DNA from 3 places in the Priestia veravalensis genome. Region 3 is predicted to be linked to each of the others. Evidence: riboswitches for the same ligand, from Rfam matches in the RefSeq annotation. Region 3 holds a riboswitch; each other region holds the start of a gene.

Region 1 (4,750 bases), on a different contig from region 3:
CAAAGATAGGATCTTGAACTGTATCTACGCTAATGAGTTCTCCTTCTAACGCTGCTTGAACCATTGCGCGTGTGTAAACTAGCTTCATTCGCTCTCCAACACCATACTCTCCACCAGTCCATCCCGTATTCACAAGATAAACATTTACGTTATGCTCATCAATTTTTTTACCTAGCATTTTAGCATAGGCTGTAGGTGGAAGAGGTAAGAATGGTTCACCAAAACAAGTAGAGAACGTCGCCTGTGGCGCAGTAATTCCGCGCTCTGTTCCCGCAAGTTTACTTGTATACCCACTTAAGAAATGATACATTGCTTGTTCTTTTGTTAGTTTGCTAATTGGAGGTAAAACTCCAAATGCGTCTGCTGTTAAGAAAACAATTGCCGTAGGATGTCCTGCAACGCTCGGTAAGATTGTGTTATCAATTGCTTGAATTGGATAAGCAGCACGAGTGTTTTCTGTTAAGCTATTATCATTATAGTCTGCAATTCTAGTATTCGAGTTAATCACAACATTTTCTAAAACTGTTCCAAATCGAATGGCATTAAAAATTTGAGGCTCTTTTTCTTTTGATAGTTGAATGCATTTTGCATAACAACCGCCTTCAATGTTAAATACGCCTGTACTAGACCAACCGTGCTCATCGTCACCAATTAGTCTTCTGGTAGCGTCAGCTGATAATGTTGTTTTTCCGGTGCCAGATAGTCCAAAGAATAGTGCAACATCACCTTCTTTGCCAACATTAGCTGAGCAGTGCATAGGAAGTATATTATTTTGAGGAAGTAGGAAATTCATTACTGAGAAAATAGATTTTTTCATTTCACCTGCATATTCCGTTCCACCAATTAAAACAACTCTTCGTTCAAATGAAATAATAATAAATGTCTCTGAATTTGTCCCATCAATGTCTGGAACAGCTTTAAAAGTAGGAGCAGATACAATTGAGAATGATTCAGCATCACTTTTTAGCTTCGTGTCTTCTGGACGAATAAATAGTTGGTGAGCAAACAAATTATGCCATGCGTATTCATTTACGACTTGGATTGGAAGCTGATATTTATCATCGGCGCCCGCATAGCCGTTAAACACAAATAGCTCATTTTGTTCTTTTAAATGTTCTAATACTTTTTTATAAAGCGCGTCAAATCGTTCAGATGAAAACGGTTGATTCACATCTCCCCATTCAACAGTATGAGATGTTAAGGAATCGCTTACAATGAATTTATCGTGTGGGGAACGACCCGTATATTTTCCTGTTTCAACTTGAATAGCACCTGTAGAAGTCAATACGCCTTCTTGTCGCTCTAAAATCTTTTCGACTAATTGAGAAACAGATAGTTGGTGATTCACTTTTTCAGATTCCAGGAGATTGGCTAATTCAATAGACATATTAACAGTACTCATGTGCACTACCTTCCTTTTTTTAAAATGATGTTTAAATGTACAATTAGTATAACACATTACTTTCAATAGTCTATACTATTCGAATGAAAATGTTAAAATGTTGCGAATTTTTTTGTTTTAGAGAGCATAAAACGTTTTTGTGAGATGATCTTACTAGTGAAAGGTTTCTGTAAATAATAGGGGAGGAAAATACAACCCTTAAGTGATTTTCATAGGAATGTTATTGACATAACAGAGCATTTTCCTGTATGATATGTCCTTGAACGGATACTCTCTTATCCCGAGCTGGTGGAGGGACAGGCCCTATGAAACCCAGCAACCATCACCCATTTCCATAGAGGTGATAAGGTGCTAACCTGATGCAAGGGAATAAACCTTGATCGATAAGAGTGAAAGGCTTATGCAGAACTTGATACCTTTCCTCGATACAAGGAAAGGTTTTTTATATTGAAAAAATGTAAATGAACCACAATAAGGGAATGAGTACCGTATCACAATGTATCATATTTAAAGGAGGAAAACCGATGTCAACACAACGTCGTCTGTTTACGTCAGAATCTGTTACAGAGGGGCATCCAGATAAAATTTGTGACCAAATTTCTGACTCAATTCTTGATGCTATTTTAGCTGAAGATCCAAATGCTCGTGTTGCTTGTGAAACAAGCGTAACAACTGGTTTAGTATTAGTAAGTGGTGAAATCACAACATCTACTTATGTAGATATTCAAAAAACAGTACGTGATACAATCAAAGAAATTGGTTATACGCGTGCAAAATATGGTTTTGATGCGGATACTTGTGGAGTAATCACAGCAATCGGTGAGCAATCTCCAGATATCGCTGCTGGTGTAGACCAAGCGTTAGAAGCTCGTGAAGGTTCAATGTCTGATGAAGAAATTGAAGCAATCGGAGCTGGTGACCAAGGTTTAATGTTTGGCTACGCTTGTAATGAAACAAAAGAATTAATGCCGTTACCAATTTCTTTAGCTCATAAGTTAGCGCGTCGCTTAACAGAAGTGCGTAAAGAAGAAATTTTACCTTACCTTCGTCCAGATGGTAAAACGCAAGTAACGGTTGAATATGATGAAAACAATCAACCAGTTCGTGTTGATACAATCGTTATCTCAACTCAGCATCATCCAGAAGTAACGTTAGAGCAAATTCAACGTAACTTAAAAGAATATGTAATCAATCCAGTTGTTCCACAAGAATTAATCGATGAGAACACGAAGTACTTCATTAACCCAACAGGACGTTTTGTAATTGGTGGTCCTCAAGGTGATGCAGGATTAACAGGTCGTAAAATTATCGTTGATACTTATGGTGGATATGCTCGTCACGGTGGTGGCGCATTCTCTGGTAAAGATGCAACAAAAGTTGACCGCTCAGCAGCATATGCAGCACGCTACGTTGCGAAAAATATTGTAGCTGCAGGATTAGCTGATCGTTGTGAAGTTCAGCTTGCATATGCCATTGGTGTAGCTCAGCCAGTTTCAATCTCTATTGATACATTTGGAACAGGTAAAGTAACTGAAGAAGTATTAGTTGAAGTAGTACGTAACAACTTTGATCTTCGTCCAGCTGGTATCATTAAAATGCTTGATTTAAGACGCCCAATTTATAAGCAAACAGCAGCATACGGTCACTTTGGTCGTACTGATGTTGAGCTTCCTTGGGAGTTCACTGATAAAGCAGAAGCTTTAAAAACTGAAGCTTTAGCTAAATAATGAAAAGTCGCTGTCTCAAAAGAGACAGCGACTTTTTTTTATTGAACAAATTCTAACCCATTGTTTGATTTAGTAGTGACTGCTTCATAGCGAAGCAGTAATTGGTCAAAAATAGAATCCCAAGATTGCGTAAGAGCATAGCGACGAGCAGCGTCTCCAAACCTTAGTCGAAGCTGGGAGGACTCTAACAAAGTACAAATGGATTCAATAAATTCTTCAAGTGAATTCGGGGTGCAGAGGTAGCCATTCTTCTCATTGCTAACAATATGTTTTACTCCCCCTGCATTAGCAGCAATAACAGGCGTACCGCAGGATAATGCTTCTAATACAACGTTACCAAAGGTCTCCGTTTCAGAAGGAAATATGAATAGGTCGGAAGCTGCATATAGTTTAGCTAAATGCTCATGTTCTAAGAAGTCGATGAATGTAATGGATTCACCCGCTTCTTGCTGCAGCGCTTCCTTGCTAGGCCCACCTCCAACAATAAGCCACTGTACTTGGTGACGTAAATGGTCAGGAAGTAAGCGAGATAGCTTTAATAAAAATGCTACGTTTTTTTCAGGAGATAAACGTCCAACATATGTTAAGATATAAGGCTTTTTTATATTGTATTTTATGCGGATATCAAATTTATCGTAGTAGGGATGAAATAAATGATGATCGACTCCTCTAGACCAGATAGATATAGATTTAAAGCCTTGATTTAAGAGCTGCTTTTTTGTTTCAAGAGAGGGAACAAAAATCTCTTCAAACGGTTCGTAAAACCATTTCATATATCTCCACAGAAGAGGAGATAAGTGTCCTAACTTGTAGCTTGGAAGATAGTGTTCAAAGTCAGTATGATGAGAACCAACTAAAGGAATACTAAGCTTTTTAGCCACATGAATGCCACTAAGTCCCATTGAAAAAGGAGTAGCAACGTGCATGATTGTAGGATTGAACTCCTTTATTTTTTTCTTCATCTTTATAACATTCGGTAAGGCAAACCGACATTGTGGATAAAGAAAGAATGGTATACTTAATGAATGATTAATGGATAATGGACTAAATGTGGGGGACGATGATTCAGGTGCAAAAACCTCATAGTCAATTCGTTGACGAGATAAATAATAAGTAAAGCGCTCTAATGTTTTTGCGACTCCGTTGATCTCAGGAGAAAACGTATCTGATATCAATGCAATCCTCATCCTACCACCTCCATTTTGATTTAGTAGAACAACTGTAGACCGATAATTCCAGAGAATATACCTAACAACATGCCTGCAAATACGTCAGTAGGGTAATGGAGCCCTAAATAAATCCGCGAAACTCCTACTAAAAAAGCAAGTGGAAATAAAAATAAAATTGAAACAGGTACCGCAATCATGATAGGTGCTAGAAACGAAAAAATGGCTGTTGTATGTCCAGATGGAAATGAATGATCTTGTAAAGGATTATCCAATACTTTTGTTTCTTTTAATTGAAGGTAAGGACGTTTTCTTGGATAAATTTTTTTGGTAATCGCCACAGGGATATGGCTGATTGCTAGAGATAAAGCGCATGCGTAAGCAAGCGGTAAAGATGCACGATCAATACATAGCATGAGGAGTAGCGCTAGGCCAATCATTGAAGTTGCACCACC
Region 2 (4,750 bases), on a different contig from region 3:
TGACTCCAAACAAAATAATAATGGTAAATCCATTAATCAGCTTCCCCATAAATGTACCGAATAGATGCGTATTTAACGTTTGATAAGACGTTGCATCAATCGATTGTGCAATAAGCATCATTTTTGACCCTAACCAAATAAAGAACAAACCGCTAATTAAAATTCCGAATAAACCCATTGAGCCATACTGAGTAAAAAATTGAACAATTTCTTTACCCGTTGCAAACCCAGCCCCCACTACCGTACCGATATAGGTAGCAGCTACTTGTAGCGTCAGCTTCCATTTACTCAAGTTCTCCACCTCATTTTCTTGGAACTCACTATTTTTTATTCTTTATGACAACATGTCTTATCGCTCAGAAAAGCAGCTTGTACTAAACTATATGTAGAGGCAAAGTAAAAATGACGAATCTTTAAAAATGTAATCGCTTTATCTACCTGTTATAATCAAAGCGAATTTACTATCTAGTTCTTTTGAAAGGGTTGAAGGTATGCAATACATAAAGCTAGCGGAAGATTTAAAGTTTTCAAGAATTATTCATGGGTTATGGCGTTTAGCCGATTGGAACTTATCAACAAATGATACGCAAACTCTAATTGAACAATGCTTAGATCGAGGTATTACTACATTTGACCATGCGGATATTTATGGTAACTACAGCTGTGAAAAGTTATTTGGGCAAGCGTTAGCGCAAAAGCCTTCTTTACGCGAGTCTATGCAACTTGTTACAAAATGTGGCATTAAGCTAACGTCTGATAAATATCCAGAGCGTAAAATTAATTTTTATGATACGAGCAAAGAACATATCATCAACAGCGCCAACCAGTCATTAAAGAATTTAAATACGGACTATATAGATGTTTTACTCCTCCACCGTCCAGATCCTTTTATGGATCCACAAGAAGTAGCAGATGCGTTTATTCAGCTTAAAGAAGAAGGAAAAGTACGCTACTTTGGAGTCTCGAACTTTAAACGTTCACAGTTTGATTTACTTCAATCGTTCTTACCTTTTTCACTTATTACGAATCAAATTGAAGTCTCGCCTACTTATTTAAACCATTTTGAAGAAGGCACAATTGAACAATGCCAGCAGCATAAGATAGCGCCGATGGCCTGGTCACCACTAGGTGGCGGCTCCATCTTCACTGCTGAAGATGAGCGTTCCATTCGCGTTCGAAACAAGCTAACAGAAATCGGTGAAGAAATTGGAGCGAAATCGTTAGATCAAGTTGTCTATGCTTGGTTACTAGCTCACCCAGCTACTATTATGCCGATTGTCGGGTCTGGAAAAATGAACCGCATTGATGTAGCTATTCAAGCGTTGGACTTAAAGGTGAATCGCATGCAGTGGTTCCAAATTTTAGAGGCTTCTAAAGGACGACCTGTTGATTAAACCTATTTAGATAATTTCTTTTCTAACACGTAGATTTCAACAATTTAATTCAATGCACTCCGAGGCTGAGAAATAAGTAATTCAGCCAATGATAAACCCGAACGGTTGAGAGTTCCTCACTTTTAATCGTTCAGGTTTTTTATTGATTGTGAAAACAATGTTGAAAATAGGCTGGAATGAAGCGTAGCGTAGGACACTCGACTCCTGCGGGAAAGAGAGGGAAAACTGAGATCCCAAAGCGCAGGGAGGAAGCTCAGGTTCCTCCCCGCGGAAAGCGAGTGGCCATAGCGCAATGGAACGAACGTGTTCTGACAACGTAAAGAGGTGAGAAAAGGGAGTGTTGGTATTTTTGGAAATTTGTTTTGTTATGCCCACCCTCTTCTTATGATTTATTAGTGAAATTTTCGAAATTGTCTTGTATAATATACAAAAATCAGATAAATTAGATAATAAGATTAAATTTCATCTTTATCGTTCGTTTCTTTTTAAGTAAACATATCGCAGAATGAACTAAAATAATAATCATATATGGATTCTTATCACGAGAGGTGGAGGGACTGGCCCTTTGAAACCTCAGCAACCAGTCGAAATGACATGGTGCTAAATCCAGCAAGCAAATCGCTTGGAAGATAAGAAGAAGAAATAAAGTCTTCTTCTTACAGAAGGCTTTTTTTGTTAATTCATTTTCTTTTTTTATTTGAACACAACTGATAACAGATGAAATGGAACGTTTAAGGAGGTTTTCAAATGGGGTTACTTGAAGATTTACAATCACGCATTTTAATAGGAGATGGTGCAACTGGTACCCTTCTGTATTCACATGGAATTGATAGCTGCTTTGAAGAGCTAAACATCACAAAAAAAGAAGAGATTCAGCGCATTCATCGTGCATATGTAGAAGCAGGTGCAGATGTCATTCAAACCAATACATATGCTGCCAATTATCAAAAGCTTGCACGATATGGTTTAGAAGATGCTGTCAAAGATATTAACATTTCAGCCGTCAGAATTGCAAAGCAAGCTGCTAAGAAAGATGCATACGTGGTCGGTACACTAGGGGGCATTCGCTCATTTCAAAAAAACGCCATCTCAACAGAAGAAGTAAAGCGAAGCATTCGCGAGCAGCTATTTTGGCTGTTAAATGAAGGCGTTGACGGCTTGCTATTTGAAACATACTACGATTTTGAAGAATTAAAAACGGTGTTGTCCTTGGCTAGAAAAGAGACATCAAAACCAATCATTACGCATGTTTCACTCCATGATATTGGCGTATTACAAAATGGAACATCCCTTTATGATGCGTTTCAAGAGTTAGAATCTTTAGGTGCAGATGTTGTCGGTCTGAACTGTCGTTTAGGCCCTTCTCATATGATTCAATCGCTTGAAGAAGTTCCGCTTTTAGATCGTGCTTTCTTATCAGCTTATCCAAATGCAAGCTTACCAGCTTATGTAGAAGGAAAAGTGGAGTACGCTACAAATCAAGAGTATTTCGTTGAAAGCGCCAAAGCTTTTCGCAATCAAGGCGTTCGTTTAGTAGGTGGATGCTGCGGTACTACGCCCGCTCATGTTCAAGCGATGTCACAAGCATTGAAGCATGAAAAGCCTATTACGCAAAAGAAAGTAAAGATTAGACCAGTTGTAGAAATCAAAGAACAAGAACAAACAAAGGAACCACACCTCCATGATCTTGTGAAAGAAAGGCGTTCAATTATCGTTGAGCTTGATCCACCAAAACAGCTCGGACCAACAAAATTTTTAGATGGTGCAAAAGCTCTTCATAAGGCTGGTGTTGATGCGGTTACCCTTGCAGATAATTCTCTGGCATCACCTCGAGTAAGCAACTTAGCAATGGCATCGCTTATGCAGCAGCAAACGGATGCTCGACCGCTTGTTCATATTACGTGTCGTGACCGTAACTTAATCGGACTTCAATCCCATTTAATGGGACTTCATACACTTGGCATTAACCAAGTATTAGCCATTACAGGAGATCCATCAAAGATTGGAGATTTCCCTGGAGCTACATCCGTTTATGATGTCTCTTCATTCGATTTAATTAGCTTAATTGCTCAATTTAATGAAGGATTATCCTATTCAGGAAAGCCACTTGGACAAAAAACCAATTTTTCAATCGCAGCGGCATTTAACCCAAACGTTCGACATTTAGACCGTGCAGTTGTCAGACTTGAAAAGAAAATTTCATACGGTGCTCACTATTTTATTACACAGCCGCTATACTCAACAAAACAAATTGAAGAAGTGTACGAAGCAACGAAACATTTAGAGGCTCCAATTTATATCGGCATCATGCCACTAACAAGTGCTCGTAACGCTCGCTTCATTCATCATGAAGTACCCGGAATTAAATTGTCGGAAGATATTTTAGCACGCATGGATGCTACTGGAGAAGATCGAATTAAAGGTGAAGTTGAAGGATTAGCAATTGCAAAAGACTTAATCGATACTGCCTATGAATTATTTAATGGTATCTATTTGATTACACCGTTTTTGCGCTACGAAATGACCGAGATTTTAACTCGTTATATCAACGATAAACAGCTTGTAACGACAGAAAGGAAGAACTAAATGACCTCATTAATTCAAGAACAATTACAAAAGCGAATATTAATTATTGATGGTGCAATGGGAACCATGATTCAAGACGCAAATTTAACAGCTGCTGATTTTGGTGGCGAAGAGTACGATGGTTGTAATGAGTATTTAACCCTAACAGCTCCTCACGTTATTCAGCGTATTCACGAAGAATATTTCGCTGCAGGTGCTGATATTATTGAAACCAATACGTTTGGCTCTACTTCCATTGTATTAGATGAGTACGATTTAGGTCACCTTGCCTACGAGCTAAACATCGAAGCTGTAAAGCTAGCGGTGGCAGCACGAGATAAGTTTTCAACGCCTGAGTGGCCAAGGTTTGTAGCCGGAGCTATTGGTCCTACAACAAAAACATTGTCGGTAACGGGCGGAGTTACCTTTCAAGAATTGGTCGAGTCGTACGAAGAACAAGTTCGTGGATTATTAGACGGTGGCGTTGACCTCCTTCTGGTGGAGACGTGTCAAGATATGCTAAACGTAAAAGCCGCTTTTTTAGGAATTACAGCTGCATTTGAAGCATCGGGCAAAGAGCTTCCTATTATGATTTCAGGAACAATCGAACCGATGGGAACGACGCTGGCGGGCCAAGATATTGAATCTTTCTATCTATCATTAGAGCATATCAAGCCTCTATCTGTTGGCTTAAATTGTGCTACTGGCCCTGAGTTTATGACGGATCATATTCGCTCTTTATCTGAATTAGCAACGTCTGCTGTTAGCTGTTACCCAAATGCTGGCCTTCC
Region 3 (4,750 bases):
GTTGTGAATTACTACACAAATACTTTGTAGTCATGTAGAATGTAAAAATAGAATACAGTGTCAATTGATTTGACTTTTGATGAGGTGAAAAGTAATGAAAAGAATAGGTGTATTAACAAGCGGCGGTGATTCTCCAGGAATGAATCCTGCGGTTCGTGCTGTTGTGCGTAAAGCGATTCATGAAGGAATGGAAGTTTACGGTATTTATCAAGGATATCAAGGGTTAATTGAAGGGAATATTCGAAAGCTTGAAGTTGGTGATGTTGGTGATATCATTCAACGCGGTGGAACAATGTTATATTCTGCAAGATGTCCAGAGTTTAAAACAGAAGAGGGACGCCGTAAAGGTATTGAAAACCTAAAGAAGCATGGTATTGAAGGTTTGGTTGTAATCGGTGGAGATGGATCTTACATGGGAGCTGTTAAGCTAACTGAGCTTGGTTTTCCATGTGTAGGTATTCCAGGAACAATCGATAATGACATTCCAGGAACAGACTTTACTCTAGGTTTCGATACAGCTTTACATACTGTTATCGATGCAATTGATAAAATTCGCGATACGGCTACTTCACATGAACGTTCTTTTATTATTGAAGTAATGGGACGTAATGCTGGAGATATTGCTCTATGGTCAGGGCTAGCTGGAGGAGCTGAAACAATCTTAATTCCTGAAGCGAAAGATGAGTTCCAAGAGATGGTAGATCGTTTAAAGAAAGGCCAAGAGCGTGGTAAGAAACATAGTATTATCGTTGTTGCTGAAGGTGTAGCTACAGGAAACGAAGTAGCAAAACAGCTTGAAGAAGCTGCTGGAATTGAAACTCGCGTTACGGTTCTAGGGCACATTCAGCGCGGTGGATCACCAACAGCACAAGATCGCGTGTTAGGAAGTCGTTTTGGTGGCCGCGCCGTTGAGTTATTAATGGAAGGTAAAGGCGGGCGTGCAATCGGTATCCGTAAAAATGAAATTGTTGATTATAATATTATGGAAATCCTAGGTGAACCTCATCATATTGATGAGCGTATGTATCAACTATCAAAAGAATTATCAATCTAAACGATATAAAGGCGAGACTTCTTATAGAGGAGTTTCGTCTTTTTTTAGTTTCAAACCAGTACCTTCACAATGCTTACACTTTTTTGTGTAGAATATGCCAGGAATAATCATTACTTTCCCAAGCCCTTTGCAAAAGGTACATATCAGCTCAAACCCCATAATGCCATCATTCCTTTTATTTAGTATAGCATTTCTGTTTATTAGTATAACACAAAAGCGTAAATATTTTTAGAAAATTTAATTTTTATATCGCTTTCTTCAATGGAATAAAAAATAGTAGAGCTGTTATAATTGATAGAAAAGGAGTGAAGGACATGTTTAAGCGAATTTTATTAGCTTCAGATGGGTCTGAACACGCTGCTAGAGCAGCTGAAAAAGCGGTTGCTTTAGCAAGATTAACTGATCGAAGCTTTGTTCAAGTGATATATGCAGTAGAAGGAGATAGTAGGTTAAACACGCTTGGAAAAGATGAAGCAAGAGAAAAGCGTATCCAAACAACACAAGAAGTTTTAGAGAAATCTGATATAGAGTATGAAATTACGTTTATTCATGGAGATGCTGCTAAAACAATTATTCAATTTGCTAACAACAATCGCTTTGATGTTGTAGTAGTTGGAAGCCGAGGCTTAAATCCAGTAAAAGAAATGTTTTTGGGGAGCGTGAGCCATAAAATTGCTCAACATGTGAAGATACCCGTATTGATTGTAAAGTAGGAGAGAGCGCCAATGAATATGCAAGTTGAAGAGTTAAAGAAACGAATTGGAGAGGCAAGTCGGATCTGTGTCTTTACGGGAGCGGGAATAAGTACAGAGTCGGGCATACCTGATTTTCGCTCGCAAAACGGATTGTATCGAAAAAACCTAGAATTTTCAGATGTGATTTCTACTTCTTTTTATCAGAACAATCCGGTACTTTTTTGGGAGCTATTTAAAGAGATTTTTCGTGTGAAGCTGCTTGATGAATATGAACCTAACTCAGGTCATTACTTTATAGCAGAATTAGAAGAAGAAAAGACCGTGCATGTGATTACACAAAATATTGACGGCTTGCATCAGAAAGCAGGAAGCACGAATGTATATGAAATTCACGGAACAATTAAGCGAGCACATTGTCAAAAATGTGGAAGTGAGTTTGGGTTAAATTTTCTAACCAAAGTTGAATTACCGAGCTGTACGTCGTGTGAAGAGGCACTAAAGCCCAATGTAGTTTTATTTGGAGATTCAATTCACTGGTTTGAAGAAGCTGTAGAGGCAGCTTTACAAAGTGATTTATTTATTGTCATGGGTTCATCTTTGCAGGTAACACCCATTAATCAAATTCCTTTATTAGTTAGAAAACATGGTCAGGTACCAATGGTCATTATTAATAAAGAGCCAACTTACTATGATTATGTGTTTGATAATCAAATACACCTCCCAATCGGTGAAGTTGTAACGGCTTTAAAGAGTGGGAAGTGAAAAAGCACGCTACGGGCAGCGTGCTTTTTTTAAACTTCAAAATAGATAGCGAAGCAGAACACAGAAATGACCAGAAAAAACGCTGAATGCAACTTGCTTTCTTTAAACGTCAAAACAGCTTCAATAAATAAAAATAAACTTAGCATTAATTGAATGTATGGTAAATAAGCAATATAGTTGGTAGAATCGCTGTTCTGAAAAGCGATTATTCCGTATACCACAGCTCCGATTAAAAAGGCATATTTTAATAGTTGTAATCCTTTAACTAACATCTTTGTGAGGTTCCTCCTTATTTAAAACCTAGGTCACATGATTATAACATATATTATATAGATGTAGACAACTAAAGTGACGCGATATGTTTGACCACGGTCTATCTTTCATGAACTCAAAAGGATATGAACCACTTCTGAATACTGAATGAAAAATTTTTTATTTCTGATTTTTCAAATTCCTTGTTGACAGACTAAGAAAGTAGGTGTAATATTTTCCCTAGTTAATTAATTGAATATTCTTATCTCGAGAGGCGGAGGGACTGGCCCTGTGAAGCCTCGGCAACAGACTGTTAAAGTACTGTGCCAATTCCAGTAGCAATTTGCTTGAAGATAGGAGAAGAACCAATAACGACTATTAACCTCTTCTTATCTTTAAGAAGAGGTTTTTTATTTTGAACAGAAAGAGGGAATAGAACCATGACAAAGACATTAGTGAAAGCTCCATTTAAAGCTGATCATGTAGGGAGCTTTTTAAGAACAACTCCTCTCAAAGAAGCAAGAGAAGCCTATACAAATGGTCAGATCAGTAAAACGACTTTAAAATCTGTAGAGGACCAGGAGATTGAAAAGCTTGTCCAAAAACAAATCGAAGTGGGACTTAAATCTATCACTGACGGAGAATTTAGACGTGCATGGTGGCACTTAGATTTCTTATCAGGTCTAGATGGTGTAGAAGAGTTTGAAACGGAGTATATTAGTCAATTTAAAGGTGCCAAAACAAAAAATAAAGCAATCAAGGTAGTTGGTAAAGTAGATTTCAACCATCATTATATGCTGGAACATTTTACATTTTTAAAAGAAGCTGTTGAACAATATGGTGATGGAAGCCAAGTTGCTAAGTTTGCTATTCCAAGTCCCAACATGTTATTCACTCGAATTCAAGAGGATACTTACTACAATGGGGATAGAGAACAGTTTTATCATGACACGGTAGTTGCTTATCAAAAAGCAATTCAAGCTTTTTATGATGCAGGCTGCCGCTACTTACAGTTAGATGATACTTCATGGATTGATTTTGTTTCTGAAGAACGTATAGATGCAGTTGTTGAGAAGCTGGGTATGGATGTAAAAGATATTATTGATACGAGAGTCAACTGCTTAAACGATGCGATTTCTAAAAAGCCGGAGGATATGGTCATTACGATGCACATTTGTCGTGGAAACTTTAGATCTACGTATATTACCAGTGGTGGCTACGATACTATTTCAGACGCAATTTTTGCTAACTTGCATGTAGATGGGCTTTTCCTTGAATATGATGATAATCGTTCAGGAGATTTTGAGCCATTAAAAAGTTTTACACGTAACAACCAAACAGTTGTATTAGGACTAGTAACATCTAAATTTCCTACATTAGAAGATGCAGAGGTCATTAAACAAAGAGTTAAAGAAGCGAGTGCATCTATTCCTCTAGAAAACTTGTCACTGAGTCCACAATGCGGGTTTGCAAGTACGGAAGAAGGAAACGAACTAACAGAAGAAGAGCAATGGAATAAAATTAGTCACGTCATTAAAATTGCTCAAGATATTTGGGGCGCTAACTGAAGAATAAGAGTTGTTTCTTAATTTTACATAAGAATCCAATTAGATCTTTCTTTTCGTTGTAGTAAAATTGGAAAAAGCTGCGTCTATAAATGATGCAGCTTTTTTTGTGTATTGATAGCGTAACTGCAAATTATCTACAGGTAACATAATATTTATTGGGTAAGATAGCGAACTGTCACGCTAAAGAAACGAAAGATTCTTGATAGATGTATTTATCTTGCAGAATGCTTAAGTTTCAGAGTTGACTCGCAATTGCCTTAAAGGTATTGTATACACACCAAATGTCGAATAGTTTATTTCTTCATATAATAAAAATAATCAGTGATAAGTAGTTTAAGGAACTCATACTGTAATAATAAGTGAAAATTCTGTCATTATTGAAATGTAAAAGCTGAATATGTGAAAGGAATGTTCTTATT

What was found. Region 3 has a riboswitch for S-adenosylmethionine ahead of AS180_RS16000 (5-methyltetrahydropteroyltriglutamate--homocysteine S-methyltransferase). Riboswitches for the same ligand answer to the same signal wherever they lie in the genome.
Region 1: linked by a shared signal. The riboswitch ahead of metK (methionine adenosyltransferase) and the one ahead of AS180_RS16000 (5-methyltetrahydropteroyltriglutamate--homocysteine S-methyltransferase) in region 3 are both predicted to bind S-adenosylmethionine.
Region 2: linked by a shared signal. The riboswitch ahead of AS180_RS17470 (bifunctional homocysteine S-methyltransferase/methylenetetrahydrofolate reductase) and the one ahead of AS180_RS16000 (5-methyltetrahydropteroyltriglutamate--homocysteine S-methyltransferase) in region 3 are both predicted to bind S-adenosylmethionine.

What each region holds. Positions count from the first base shown of each region.
Region 1 is NZ_KQ758716.1:516-5,265, forward strand. It holds gene pckA (phosphoenolpyruvate carboxykinase (ATP)) at 1-1,402, opposite strand, end outside; SAM riboswitch class I at 1,675-1,792, shown strand; gene metK (methionine adenosyltransferase) at 1,927-3,129, shown strand; gene AS180_RS19820 (glycosyltransferase family 4 protein) at 3,168-4,316, opposite strand; gene AS180_RS19825 (phosphatase PAP2 family protein) at 4,337-4,750, opposite strand, start outside.
Region 2 is NZ_KQ758688.1:10,811-15,560, reverse strand. It holds gene AS180_RS17480 (YkvI family membrane protein) at 1-292, opposite strand, end outside; gene AS180_RS17475 (aldo/keto reductase) at 492-1,394, shown strand; gene AS180_RS22790 (hypothetical protein) at 1,571-1,714, shown strand; SAM riboswitch class I at 1,928-2,030, shown strand; gene AS180_RS17470 (bifunctional homocysteine S-methyltransferase/methylenetetrahydrofolate reductase) at 2,142-3,980, shown strand; gene metH (methionine synthase) at 3,981-4,750, shown strand, end outside.
Region 3 is NZ_KQ758675.1:15,483-20,232, forward strand. It holds gene pfkA (6-phosphofructokinase) at 95-1,054, shown strand; gene AS180_RS15985 (universal stress protein) at 1,369-1,767, shown strand; gene AS180_RS15990 (NAD-dependent protein deacylase) at 1,780-2,511, shown strand; gene AS180_RS15995 (hypothetical protein) at 2,541-2,783, opposite strand; SAM riboswitch class I at 3,023-3,123, shown strand; gene AS180_RS16000 (5-methyltetrahydropteroyltriglutamate--homocysteine S-methyltransferase) at 3,204-4,331, shown strand.